Regions from separate parts of the Variovorax sp. AC103 genome, predicted to be linked through region 1. Evidence: riboswitches for the same ligand, from Rfam matches in the RefSeq annotation. Region 1 holds a riboswitch; the other holds the start of a gene.
What was found. Region 1 has a riboswitch for glycine ahead of gcvT (glycine cleavage system aminomethyltransferase GcvT). Riboswitches for the same ligand answer to the same signal wherever they lie in the genome.
Positions count from the first base shown of each region.

Region 2: it holds a riboswitch for glycine, as region 1 does, so the genes downstream of both, AC0IYU_RS20720 (D-amino acid dehydrogenase) here and gcvT (glycine cleavage system aminomethyltransferase GcvT) in region 1, are expected to answer to the same signal.

Region 1 is NZ_CEEDFC010000005.1:298,652-304,545, forward strand. Features, by position in the region: gene AC0IYU_RS10020 (MFS transporter) at 1-825, shown strand, start outside; gene AC0IYU_RS10025 (YybH family protein) at 1,001-1,456, shown strand; gene AC0IYU_RS10030 (hypothetical protein) at 1,557-2,099, shown strand; glycine riboswitch at 2,133-2,223, shown strand; glycine riboswitch at 2,236-2,348, shown strand; gene gcvT (glycine cleavage system aminomethyltransferase GcvT) at 2,394-3,581, shown strand; gene gcvH (glycine cleavage system protein GcvH) at 3,624-3,995, shown strand; gene gcvP (aminomethyl-transferring glycine dehydrogenase) at 4,125-5,894, shown strand, end outside.
Region 2 is NZ_CEEDFC010000014.1:116,333-122,226, reverse strand. Features, by position in the region: gene rfbA (glucose-1-phosphate thymidylyltransferase RfbA) at 1-805, opposite strand, end outside; gene rfbD (dTDP-4-dehydrorhamnose reductase) at 833-1,723, opposite strand; gene rfbB (dTDP-glucose 4,6-dehydratase) at 1,720-2,799, opposite strand; glycine riboswitch at 3,044-3,160, shown strand; gene AC0IYU_RS20720 (D-amino acid dehydrogenase) at 3,253-4,554, shown strand; gene AC0IYU_RS20715 (FIST signal transduction protein) at 4,564-5,844, opposite strand; gene AC0IYU_RS20710 (PhaM family polyhydroxyalkanoate granule multifunctional regulatory protein) at 5,890-5,894, opposite strand, start outside.

The DNA of each region.
Region 1 (5,894 bases):
GCCTCGCAGAAAGCGATGAGCGTGTTCTCCGTCGGCGGCACCATCGGCGCCTCCTTTCCGCCGGTGCTCGCGGCCACGGTGGTCGGTGGTGGAGGCCTGTCGCGCAGCTACCTGCTGGGGGTGCCGGCGCTGGCGATGGGCGTGGTGTGGCTGCTGGCGAATGCGGGGCGCGGCGCTGCGTCCGCCGCCACGGCGGCCGCCGCCCGCAAGGCCGCCGGCGAGGTGCTCAAGCCCCACAACGACTGGCGCGCCTTCGGGCTGCTGGTGGCGACCATCGTGGGCTGGTCGATCCCGTACGTCACGGTGCTGTCGATGCTGTCGCTGCGCATCACGCGCGACCTGCACGGCACGGCCTTCCAGGGCGCGGCGGCGCTCACCGGCTTCACCGCCGCCGGCGCGGTGGGCGTGCTGCTCGGCGGCTGGCTCGGCGACCGCATCGGGCGCATGGGCACCATCCGCAGCGGCTACCTGCTCGCCCTGCCGTCGCTCGCCGGCCTGGTGCTCGCAACGACCCCCGGCTGGGCGCTGGCCTGCACCGCGCTGCTCGGCATGAGCATGTTCCTGCCCTTCGCCGCGCAGGTGACGCTGGCGCAGGACTACCTGCCGCGCAACCCGGCCACGGCCAGCGGCATCACGCTGGGGCTGGCGCTGTCGGTGGGCGGCCTGGTGTCGCCGCTTTTCGGGATGCTGTCGGACGCGCGCGGCCTGGGCGTGACGTTCACCGCGGTGCTGTGCGTGCTGGGCGCGGCGACGGTGCTGGCGCTGCGGTTGCGCAACAGGGCGATGCCGGCGGTGCCGGCGGGGGCGCAGCGCGCTGCGACCTGAGCGCCACCGTCGCCCATGGCCGTCGAATGTCGCATTGCGCGCCTTATGCTCGATTCAGCGAGCATCGAGCGGCAGCCCGACCTGGCGGGGTGATCCAGCAGCGGGAGGTGTCGTTCGAGCGCTACCGTTTCGGCCGATGATCGGGACCGACAAACGACAAGGAGGAGACTTCGCCATGCACCGATCACTGAGTTGCCTCCTCGGCGGCACGCTGCTGGCCATGGCCGCCTTCGGCGCCACGCCGGCGGCGACAGGGCCGCAGCCCGCACCGACCCCGGCGAACCCGGCCGCTGCCATCGCCGAGATCGAGACCGCCGTGCGCAACTGGGCCGCAGCCTGGTCCGCGCGCGACGTGGCGCGCTACCTGGCCACCTATGCGCCCGACTTCACGCCGCCCCGCGGCCAGGACCGCAAGGCCTGGGAAGCCGACCGCCGCACGCGCATCGCCGACAAGGCCACCATCCGCGTGGACATCGACAACCTCGTCATCAGCGTCACCGGGCAAGCCGCCAGCGCAAGCTTTCAGCAGACCTACACCGCCGACAAGCTGCGCGAAAAAAGCCGCAAGACGCTGGAACTGCAACGCGTGGGCAACCAGTGGCTCATCCGCAAGGAAATCGCGGGCGGATGACGCCGCCAAAGACCGTTGCCCGTGCAAACCAAACGGTTCATGAAGATGTCACCGCTTGCAACGATGCTGCAGCCCTCGACTCCCGAAAGCTGTGGCTGCCATGTTCCCCACCAAGACCGACAAGGCCCGCGATGAACTCCAGGGCGGCCAGCGCACGCTCAGCCAGCGGGAGCGCGCGCTGTTGCTCATGGCCGACGGCCGCCGCTCGCTGACCGACTTCAGCCCGCTGTTCAGCACCCGCGACGAGGCCGAGCAGGCGCTCCAGGCGCTGGTGCAGCGGGGCTACCTGCAAGACCCGCAGGCCGCCGCGGCTGCGGCTGCGCAGGCGGCACAGGCCTTGACCGTGCCCGCCGCCGACACGATCCAGGTCAGCACCTCGGCCGACAGCTTCGACGGCAAGCGCTCGCTGGCCACCACGCGCATGTTCCTGTTCGACATCTGCGAGCGCATGTTCGTGCGCCGCGACCCCAAGTTCGCGCTGCAGATGCGCGACGCCCTGCGCGAGGCGCGCGACCGCGAGGCCATGATGACCATCGCCGCGCTGATGCTCAGCGAAATCGAGAAAGCCGCGGGCCCGGAGCGCGCCGAATCGCTGCGCGAACGCATCGACCGGCTGCTGCCGCCGGCTGAAATCGTTCACTGAAGCGAAAGCCCTGCGCACCGCGATCCACTACACTCGCCCGGGTCAGGAGAGAGCCCCGCGCGACGGGGCCGCCGAAGGCGCAGGGGTTTCCCGAACGCTCAGGCAAAAGGACTGACAAGGCGCCGGTACACACCGGCGTTTCCTTGCTGGAGAGAGGCCGCCGTACCGGAAACGATGCAGCGGCCCACCGAAGGAGCAAACCCCGATCGTGGGGCGAATCTCTCAGGTAAAGCGGACAGCAGGGGTGGCCCATGGCTTGCGTCATGGATTTCGTCTGCCCCTTTGGAGTGCCCCATGGCCTCTTCCGCTGCCTCCGCTGCTTCCGCCCCCGACACTGCGCTTCTCAAGACGCCGCTGTACGACCTCCACGTGGAGCTCGGCGCCCGCATGGTGCCCTTTGCCGGCTACTCGATGCCGGTGCAGTACCCCGCCGGCCTGATGGCCGAACACAGGCACACACGCGACGCGGCCGGCCTGTTCGACATTTCCCACATGGGCCAGCTGCGCCTGGTCGGCCCCGACGCCGCAGCGGCTTTCGAGACCCTGATGCCCGTCGACGTGATCGACCTGCCCGCCGGCAAGCAGCGCTACGGCCTGCTGCTGAACGACGAGGGCGGCATCCTGGACGACCTGATGTTCTTCAACGAAGGCAACGGCTCGCTCTTCGTGATCGTCAACGGCGCCTGCAAGGTGGCCGACATCGCGCACATCCAGCGGAAGATCGGCGCGCGCTGCGAGGTGCAGCCCCTGCCCGACCACGCCCTGCTCGCGCTGCAGGGCCCGCAGGCAGCGGCCACGCTGGCGCGGCTGTCGCCCGGCATCGAGCGCTTCGTGTTCATGACCGGCGGCGCGGTGCAGATCGGCGGCATTCCGGCCTTCGTCACCCGCAGCGGCTACACCGGCGAAGACGGTTTCGAGATCTCGGCGGCGGCCAAGGACGCCGAGGCGCTGGCCCGGCTGCTGCTGGCCCAGCCCGAGGTCAAGCCCGTCGGCCTCGGCGCGCGCAATTCGCTGCGGCTCGAAGCCGGCCTGTGCCTGTACGGCAACGACATCGACACCACGACCACGCCGGTCGAAGCCTCGCTCAACTGGGCTATGCAGAAGGTGCGCCGCGCCGGGGGCGCGCGCGAAGGCGGCTTTCCGGGCGCCACGAAGATCCTGGCCCAGCTCGCCGCGGCCACCCCGGGAGCCGCCGGCCACACCGACCACGACACGCTCAAGCGCAAGCGCGTCGGCCTCGTGGCGCTCGAACGCATTCCGGTGCGCGACGGCACGGTGCTGCAGTCCTTCGAGGGCCACGACATCGGCGTCGTCACCAGCGGCCTGCTCGGCCCCACGGCCGACCGCTGCGTGGCCATGGGCTACGTGGCCACCGCTTTCGCGGAGCCGGGCACGCGCCTGCAGGCCATCGTGCGCGGCAAGCCGGTGCCCATGGAAGTCTCGACCCTGCCTTTCGTGCCGACGCGCTATTTCCGCGGCTAGGCTCTGCACCCCCGAATCATTTTTTCCACGAGGAGTTTTTCCATGAGCATCAAGTACACCAAGGACCACGAATGGGTGTCGGCCGAAGGCGGCGCAGCCACCGTCGGCATCACCGTACACGCGCAGGACGCGCTGGGCGACGTGGTGTTCGTCGACCTGCCTGAAGTCGGCAAGACCTTTGCTCAGGGCGAAGTCGCCGGCGTCGTCGAATCGGTCAAGGCCGCGGCCGACGTGTTCATGCCCGTGTCGGGCGAGATCGTCGAAGTGAACGAAGCGCTGCGCGCCGACCCCTCGCTGGCCAACAGCGACCCGCTGGCCAGCGGCTGGTTCTTCAAGGTCAAGCTGAGCGAACCCTCACAACTCGACGCCCTGCTGGACGCCGCCAGCTACGACAAATTCGCGGCCGAATCCTAGAAATGTTCGCCCCTCGGCTTGCCACTTCGTGTGCTTCGCCAGCCCCCATGGGGAAGGCGCGGCCCGCCTTGGGGCGGCCCGGCGGCGACCGCTGAGTCTTTCTTCTTTTTTTAGCCGATCCATCACGCCATGCCGATTCCCGCCCTTCCCTCTTTGCAAGAACTAGAGAACGCCGAAGAATTTCTCGCCCGCCACATCGGCATCGATGCGGCGGACGAGGCGCGCATGTTGCCGGTGATCGGCTCGGCCACACGCGCGGAGCTCATCGACGGCATCGTGCCGGCGGCCATCCGTCGCGCCAAGCCGATGCGGCTGCCCGCGCCGGTGACCGAGGCCGACGCGCTGGCCGAGCTGAAGGCGCTGGCGTCGAAGAACAAGGTGTTCAGGAGCTTCATCGGCCAGGGCTACTACGGAACGCACACGCCGGGCGTGATCCTGCGCAACGTGCTCGAGAACCCTGCCTGGTACACGGCCTACACGCCCTACCAGGCCGAGATTTCGCAGGGCCGCATGGAAGCCCTGCTCAACTTCCAGACGATGGTGTGCGACCTCACGGGCATGGCCATCGCCAACGCGTCGATGCTCGACGAAGCCACGGCCGCGGCCGAGGCCATGACGCTGGCCAAGCGCAGCGTCAAGAGCAAGAGCAACGTGTTCCTGGTGTCGGGCGACTGCCACCCGCAGACCATCGAGGTCATCAGGACGCGCGCCGCGCCGCTGGGCATCGAGGTCAAGGTGAGCAGCGTGTCGGAAACGCTGCCGCTGCTGATGGTGAGCGGCGAGTTCTTCGGCGTGCTCGCGCAGTACCCCGCCACCACCGGCCACGTGCACGACCTGCGCCCGCTCGCGGGCCATGCGCACCAGTGCGACGCCGCCCTCATCGTCGCGGCCGACCTGCTGGCGCTCACGCTGCTGGTCGCCCCCGGCGAGTTCGACGCCGACATCGTCTGCGGCACCACGCAGCGCTTCGGCATGCCGCTGTGCAACGGCGGCCCGCACGCCGCTTACCTGGCCTGCCGCGATTCGTTCAAGCGCTCGCTGCCGGGCCGCCTGGTGGGCGTGAGCGTCGACACGCACGGCCAGCCCGCCTACCGCCTGGCGCTGCAAACGCGCGAGCAGCACATCCGCCGCGAGAAGGCCACCTCCAACATCTGTACCGCGCAGGTGCTGCCGGCCGTGGTGGCGAGCATGTACGCCGTGTACCACGGGCCCGACGGCCTCACGCGCATCGCGCAGCGCGTGGCGGCGCTCACGGCCATCCTGTCCAAGGGCCTGTCGCAGATGGGCCGCGAGCCGGTCAACGGCACCGCCTTCGATTCGCTCACCGTGAGCACCGGTGACGACACGCAGGCCATCCTGGAGCGCGCGCAGGCCGGCGGCGTCAACCTGCGCCAGCGCCTGCAACACCACCTGGGCATCTCGCTGGACGAGACCACCACGCGCGCCGACGTCGAGACGCTGTGGGCACTGTTTGTGCCCGCCGGCACCGCCATGCCGCGCTTCGACGACCTGGCCGCCAGCGCCACGCCGCTGATCCCCGAGGACCTGCGCCGCACCAGCGCCTTCCTCACGCATCCGGTGTTCAACACCCACAAGAGCGAAACCTCGATGCTGCGCTACATCCGCAGCCTGTCCGACAAGGACCTGGCGCTCGACCGCAGCATGATCCCGCTGGGCAGCTGCACCATGAAGCTCAACGCGACCAGCGAGATGATTCCGATCACCTGGCCCGAGTTCGCGAACATCCATCCTTTCGCGCCGGCCGACCAGCTGCAGGGCTACGCCCAGCTCGACGCACAACTGCGCGCCTGGCTGTGCGAGGCCACCGGCTACGCAGGCATCAGCCTGCAGCCCAACGCGGGCTCGCAGGGCGAGTACGCGGGACTGCTGGCCATCAAG
Region 2 (5,894 bases), on a different contig from region 1:
TGGTGATGAAGCCGTTGCGCCAAGAGATTTCCTCGGGGCACGCAATCTTCAACCCCTGCCGATGCTCCAGCGTCGCGATGAACTGGCCCGCTTCCAGCAGGCTGTCGTGCGTGCCCGTGTCCAGCCATGCGTAGCCGCGCTGCATGATCTGCACGTTCAGCTGGTCGAGGTCGAGATACGCCTGGTTGACGGCGGTGATCTCCAGCTCGCCGCGCGCGCTCGGCTTCACGGCCTTGGCAATGTCCACCACCTGGTTGTCGTAGAAGTAGAGGCCGGTGACCGCGTAGCTGCTCTTGGGCTTCAAGGGCTTCTCCTCGATGCTGCTGGCCTTGCCCTTGGCGTCGAACGCGACCACGCCGTAGCGCTCCGGGTCCTGCACGTGGTACGCGAACACGGTGGCGCCCGACGGCTTCTTGTCGGCGTCGGCGAGCAGGTTCACGAGATCGTGGCCATAGAAGATGTTGTCGCCCAGCACCAGTGCGCTCGGCGAGTTGCCCACGAACTTGTCGCCGATGAGAAAGGCTTGCGCCAGGCCGTCGGGACTGGGCTGCACTGCGTACTGCAGGTTGATGCCCCACTGGCTGCCGTCGCCCAGCAATTGCTGGAAGCGCGGCGTATCTTGCGGCGTGCTGATGATCAGGATGTCGCGCATGCCGCCCAGCATCAGCGTGCTGAGCGGGTAGTAGATCATCGGCTTGTCATACACGGGCAGCAGCTGCTTGCTGAGCGCCAGGGTTGCCGGATGCAGGCGGGTGCCCGAGCCGCCGGCCAGGATGATGCCCTTGCGTTGAGTCGTCGTGGTCATGCTTTTCTTCTCGTGTGAATTCACGCGTCAGAGCGTTTCGCGCAGCATGCGCGCAACGCCGTCCTGCCAGGGGGGCAGGCGCAGCCCGAAGGTGGTCTGCAGCTTGGTGGTGTCCAGGCGCGAGTTGTGCGGGCGTTTCGCCGGGGTCGGGAAGGCGCTGGTCGGCACGGCCTCGACGGCATCGGGGCCGGCCTTGAGCTCGACGCCGGCCTGCTGCGCCAGGCCGAGCACGAAGCGCGCATAGCCGTGCCATGTGGTTTCACCGCCGGCAATCGCGTGATAGAGACCGGCTTTCGTGGGGTCCTGCAGCGTTGCCCGGATGGCGTGCGCCGTGACGTCGGCCAGCAGCTCGGCACCCGTGGGCGCGCCGAACTGGTCGTCGATCACCGTGAGCTTGTCGCGCTCCTTCGCCAGCCGCAGCATGGTCTTGGCGAAGTTGCCGCCGCGCGCCGCATACACCCAGCTCGTGCGAAAGATCAGGTGCCTTGCGCAGTACTGGGCCACCAGTTGCTCGCCCTCGAGCTTGGTCTGGCCGTACACGCTCAGCGGGCCGGTCGCGTCGTCTTCCTTCCAGGGTGCGCTGCCGCTGCCGTCGAAGACGTAGTCGGTCGAGTAATGCACCATCAGCGCGCCGATCTGCTGCGCCGCCTCGGCCACCACGCCGGGCGAGGTGGCGTTGAGCTTGCGCGCGAACTCGGGCTCGCTCTCGGCCTTGTCGACGGCCGTGTGGGCCGCCGCATTGACGATCACGTCGGGGCGCACCTTGAGCACCGTGTCTGCCAGCTGCTCGGGGCGGCTGAAGTCGGCATGAAAGTCGGTGCTGTCGAAATCGAGCGCCACCAATTCACCCAGCGGCGCCAGGCTGCGCTGCAGTTCCCAACCCACCTGCCCGCCCTTGCCCAGCAGCAGCAACTTCATGCCGCGGCCTTTGCCGGTGCGGCGTCGTACTGTTTTTCAACCCACTCGCGGTAGGCACCGCTTTGCACGTTGCGCACCCATTCGCTGTTCGCGAGGTACCACTCGACGGTCTTGCGAATGCCGGAGTCGAAAGTCTCGGCGGGCTTCCAGCCGAGTTCGCGTTCGAGCTTGCGCGCGTCGATGGCGTAGCGGCGGTCGTGGCCGGGGCGGTCGGTGACGTAGGTGATCTGTTCCTTGTAGGGCTTGCCGCCGGCCTTGGGGCTCAGTTCGTCGAGCAGCGCGCACACGGTGTTGACGATCTCGATGTTGGGCTTCTCGTTCCAGCCGCCCACGTTGTACGTTTCGCCGAGCTTGCCGGCTTCGAGCACGCGGCGGATGGCGCTGCAGTGGTCCTTCACGTAGAGCCAGTCGCGCACCTGCATGCCGTCGCCGTACACGGGCAGCGGCTTGCCGGCCAGGGCGTTGACGATCATCAGCGGAATGAGCTTCTCGGGGAAGTGGAACGGACCGTAGTTGTTCGAGCAGTTGGTGGTGACCACCGGCAGCCCGTAGGTGTGGTGCCAGGCGCGCACGAGGTGGTCGCTCGCGGCCTTGCTGGCCGAGTACGGGCTGTTGGGTTCGTACTTGTTCTCTTCGGTGAAGGCGGGGTCGGTCTTGGAGAGCGAGCCGTAGACCTCGTCGGTGGACACGTGCAGGAAGCGGAAGGCACTTTTCTGGTCGGCAGGCAGCGCGCTCCAGAAGCCGCGCACGGATTCGAGCAGGCGGAAGGTGCCGAGCACGTTGGTCTGCACGAAGTCTTCGGGGCCGTGAATGGAGCGGTCCACGTGCGATTCGGCGGCGAAGTTGACCACGGCGCGCGGCTTGTGCTCGGCCAGCAGGCGGTCGAGCAGCGCGCTGTCGCCGATGTCGCCCTGCACGAAGATGTGGTTCGGGTTGCCCTTGAGCGACGCGAGGGTCTCGAGGTTGCCCGCGTAGGTCAGCTTGTCGAGGTTCATGACCGGCTCGTCGCTGTTCGCGATCCAGTCGAGTACGAAATTGGCGCCAATGAAGCCAGCGCCGCCGGTAACCAAGATCATGGGGTCCCCTGTGTTTGAAGCAATTGCCCTGCGGCAAATCAACTGGTGATTATCCCATTGGGCCGACAGGCCGAAACACAAGGCGTTACCGTTCACTTCAGGCCGTGTTTACAATCGGCCACACTGCAGGAGAGCGGGCCACCCCGGTGGCCCTACCGAAGGCGCAAACTCCCATGAACGCTCAGGTCGGCCCGACGAGGTCTTCGAAGAAGATTTCGGCAAGGGGTCAGTACTGCATCAACTGACAACGCCGTCTGGAGAGTCATCGCACCACGCCCAGTGGCAACGATGCACCGAAGGAGCAAACCCGCTGCGGGCGCAGGGGGTGAATCTCTCAGGTACCGAGGACAGGGGGAGCGGCAACTTGGACCACGGCCGTCCGGTTGCCTGCTATTGATTCAATAGCACACCACGCCCGTCGTTCAAGCGCTTCAACCTCAAGAGGTACTTGAAATGCGCGTGATCGTTCTTGGCGCCGGCCTGCTCGGCGTGACTTCGGCCTACTACCTCCAGCAACTCGGCCACGAAGTGACCGTGATCGACCGGCAGGCCACCCCGGCCGCCGAGACCAGCTTTGCCAACGGCGGGCAGATTTCCGTCAGCCATGCCGAACCCTGGGCCAACCCGGGCGCGCCGCTCAAGGTGCTGCAATGGCTGGGCAAGGAAGACGCCCCGCTGCTGTTCCGCATCCGCGCCGACATACGCCAATGGCTCTGGGGCCTGCAGTTTCTGCGTGAATGCACGCCCGCGCGCACCCGCCACAACATCGCGCAGATCGTGCACCTGGGCACCTACAGCCGCGACACCTTGCAACAGTTGCGCCGCGACACGCGCATCGACTACGACCAGCGCACGCAGGGCATCCTGCACTTCTACACGACGCAGAAGGAATTCGACGGCGCCCTCGCCCCCGCCGAGCAGATGCGTGCCCTGGGCTGCGAGCGCCAGGTCATCTCGGCCGACGAGGCGGTGAAGATCGAGCCCGCCCTCGCCCACATCCGGCCCAAGCTGGCGGGCGCCACCTTCACGGCCGAAGACGAATCGGGCGACGCCAACCGCTTTGCACGCGAGCTTTCCAAGCTGGCGGCTGCGGCCGGCGTGAAGTTCCTCATGGGCCACACCGTCACCGCGCTGCGCGAGGCCGGTGGCCAGATCGACCACGTCGAGGTGACCGACCACGAGGGCCGCTTCCAGCGCATCCGCGGCGACTCCTTCGTCATGGCGATGGGCTCGCTGAGCCCGCTGCTGGCCGCGCCGCTGGGCATCCGGCTGCCGATCTACCCGGCCAAGGGCTACTCGGTGACGCTGCCCGTGAAGGACGCTTCCAAGGCCCACCAGGTCTCGCTGACCGACGACGAGTTCAAGCTGGTGTTCTCGCGCTACACGTCGGCGTCCGGCGACCGCCTGCGCATTGCCGGCACGGCCGAGCTCAATGGCTACGACCGCGACCTGAACCCGGTGCGCTGCGAAGCCATCGTGCGCCGCGTCGAAGAACTGTTCCCCGGCGCCGGCGACACCACGCAGGCGCAGTTCTGGACCGGCCTGCGCCCCGCCACGCCGAGCAACGTGCCGCTGATCGGCAAGACAAAGCTGCCGAACCTGTTCCTCAACACCGGCCACGGCACGCTCGGCTGGACGCACGCCTGCGGCTCGGGCAAGTCGATCGCGCGCATCGTGAGCGGGCTGGCGCCCGAGGTCGATTTCGCGTTCACCGGCATGCCTGCGCCCAGGCTGCGCGTGCTGCAGCCGGCGTGATCGCCAAGGTCAGTCGTTGCTGGTGAACACCGTCAATACGCCGGTGTAGCCATACAGATGGTGGCGGGCAATTTCGCCCGCCGCAAAGAACCCGACCAGCGGCACGTCGCCCAGCGCATGGCGCACGATCTGCAGCTCCGCGCCGGGCGCGCCGAAGTGCGGCCCGCCGCGTCCGGAGCAGCTCACGTACACAGCCCCGGCAATGCGCCGCGCCGGGTGCGGCGCGGCCTCGGCCTCGCCTGCGGCCACGGCGCGCGCGGTGGCCAGCGTCTGCTCTTCAGGTTCCAGCTCTTCGCGGATTTCGGCGCAGATGCGCATCAGGTCGGCCCGCGCGGCCTGCGCGTTGCGGCGGCAGAAGGTCAGGCGCATGCCGGCCTCGGCCGTGTCGGCAATGGCGATGCCGCGTCGCGTGGGGTCCAGGCCGATGATGTGGCGCACCAGCACGTCGGCGCCCAGGTCGCCGGTGCGGCGGATGCCGTCGCTGCCCGCGTCGGCCAGCCCCACCAGCGTGTTGCGCACCGCGTCGATGGCCTCCTGCGGACGCTCGAGCGACACCTGCAGGTCGGCCAGCAGCACGTCGAGCGCGGGTTCGCCGTCGAGCTTGAGCAGCAGGTTGCCGTCGGCCTCGGTGATCTCGCGCTCGCGCACCGCGCCCGAACGCAGCGGCTGGCAGCCCTGCGTGACGCGCGACACCACCCGCACGCCCTCGCCGAACACCACGCCCGACATGCCGCCCGAAAACACGCCGCCCGCCGCGCCGTGCCCGCGGATGTTGCCGTTGCCGCCGATGGCGAACTGCAGCGAGCCGTGGCGGCCCGACGACAGCCCGCCGAACAGGTAGCCGGTGTCGGTGCGCCCGGCCATCTCGCCGATGAGTTCGGTCAGGTCGGGCGTGGCGGGGTCGGCATGCACCAGCGCCGTGTGCGCCTCGAAGCCGCTCATTTCGGAGTTGCCCAGCGGCGCCACGCCCGAGAACACGCGGTACTGGTCGCTCGGCAGCGCGCACAGCATCAGGCTGATGCCGGGTTCGTCGAAGTACTCGGCGTTGTTGGCCGACACGCCGATGCCGACCGTGCCCGACCAGTCGGTCACCTCGGGCAGCTCGGCGCTCAGGTGGTCGAGGATGTCCTGCGCGTCGGTGGCGTAGTGGTCGGTGATGTAGAGCAGCCCCAGGGTGGGCGCCGACGCGTAGTCGGGAAGGGCCATCTGTGCGCGCAACTGCGCCAGCACGAGGCCGGCTGCCATGCGCCACTGCGGATGGGTGGCATGACCGGAGGGAAACAACTTCATGATGCGTGCCGACCCGTTCTCTTCAAAAAATATCCGTGTATGACGTCAGC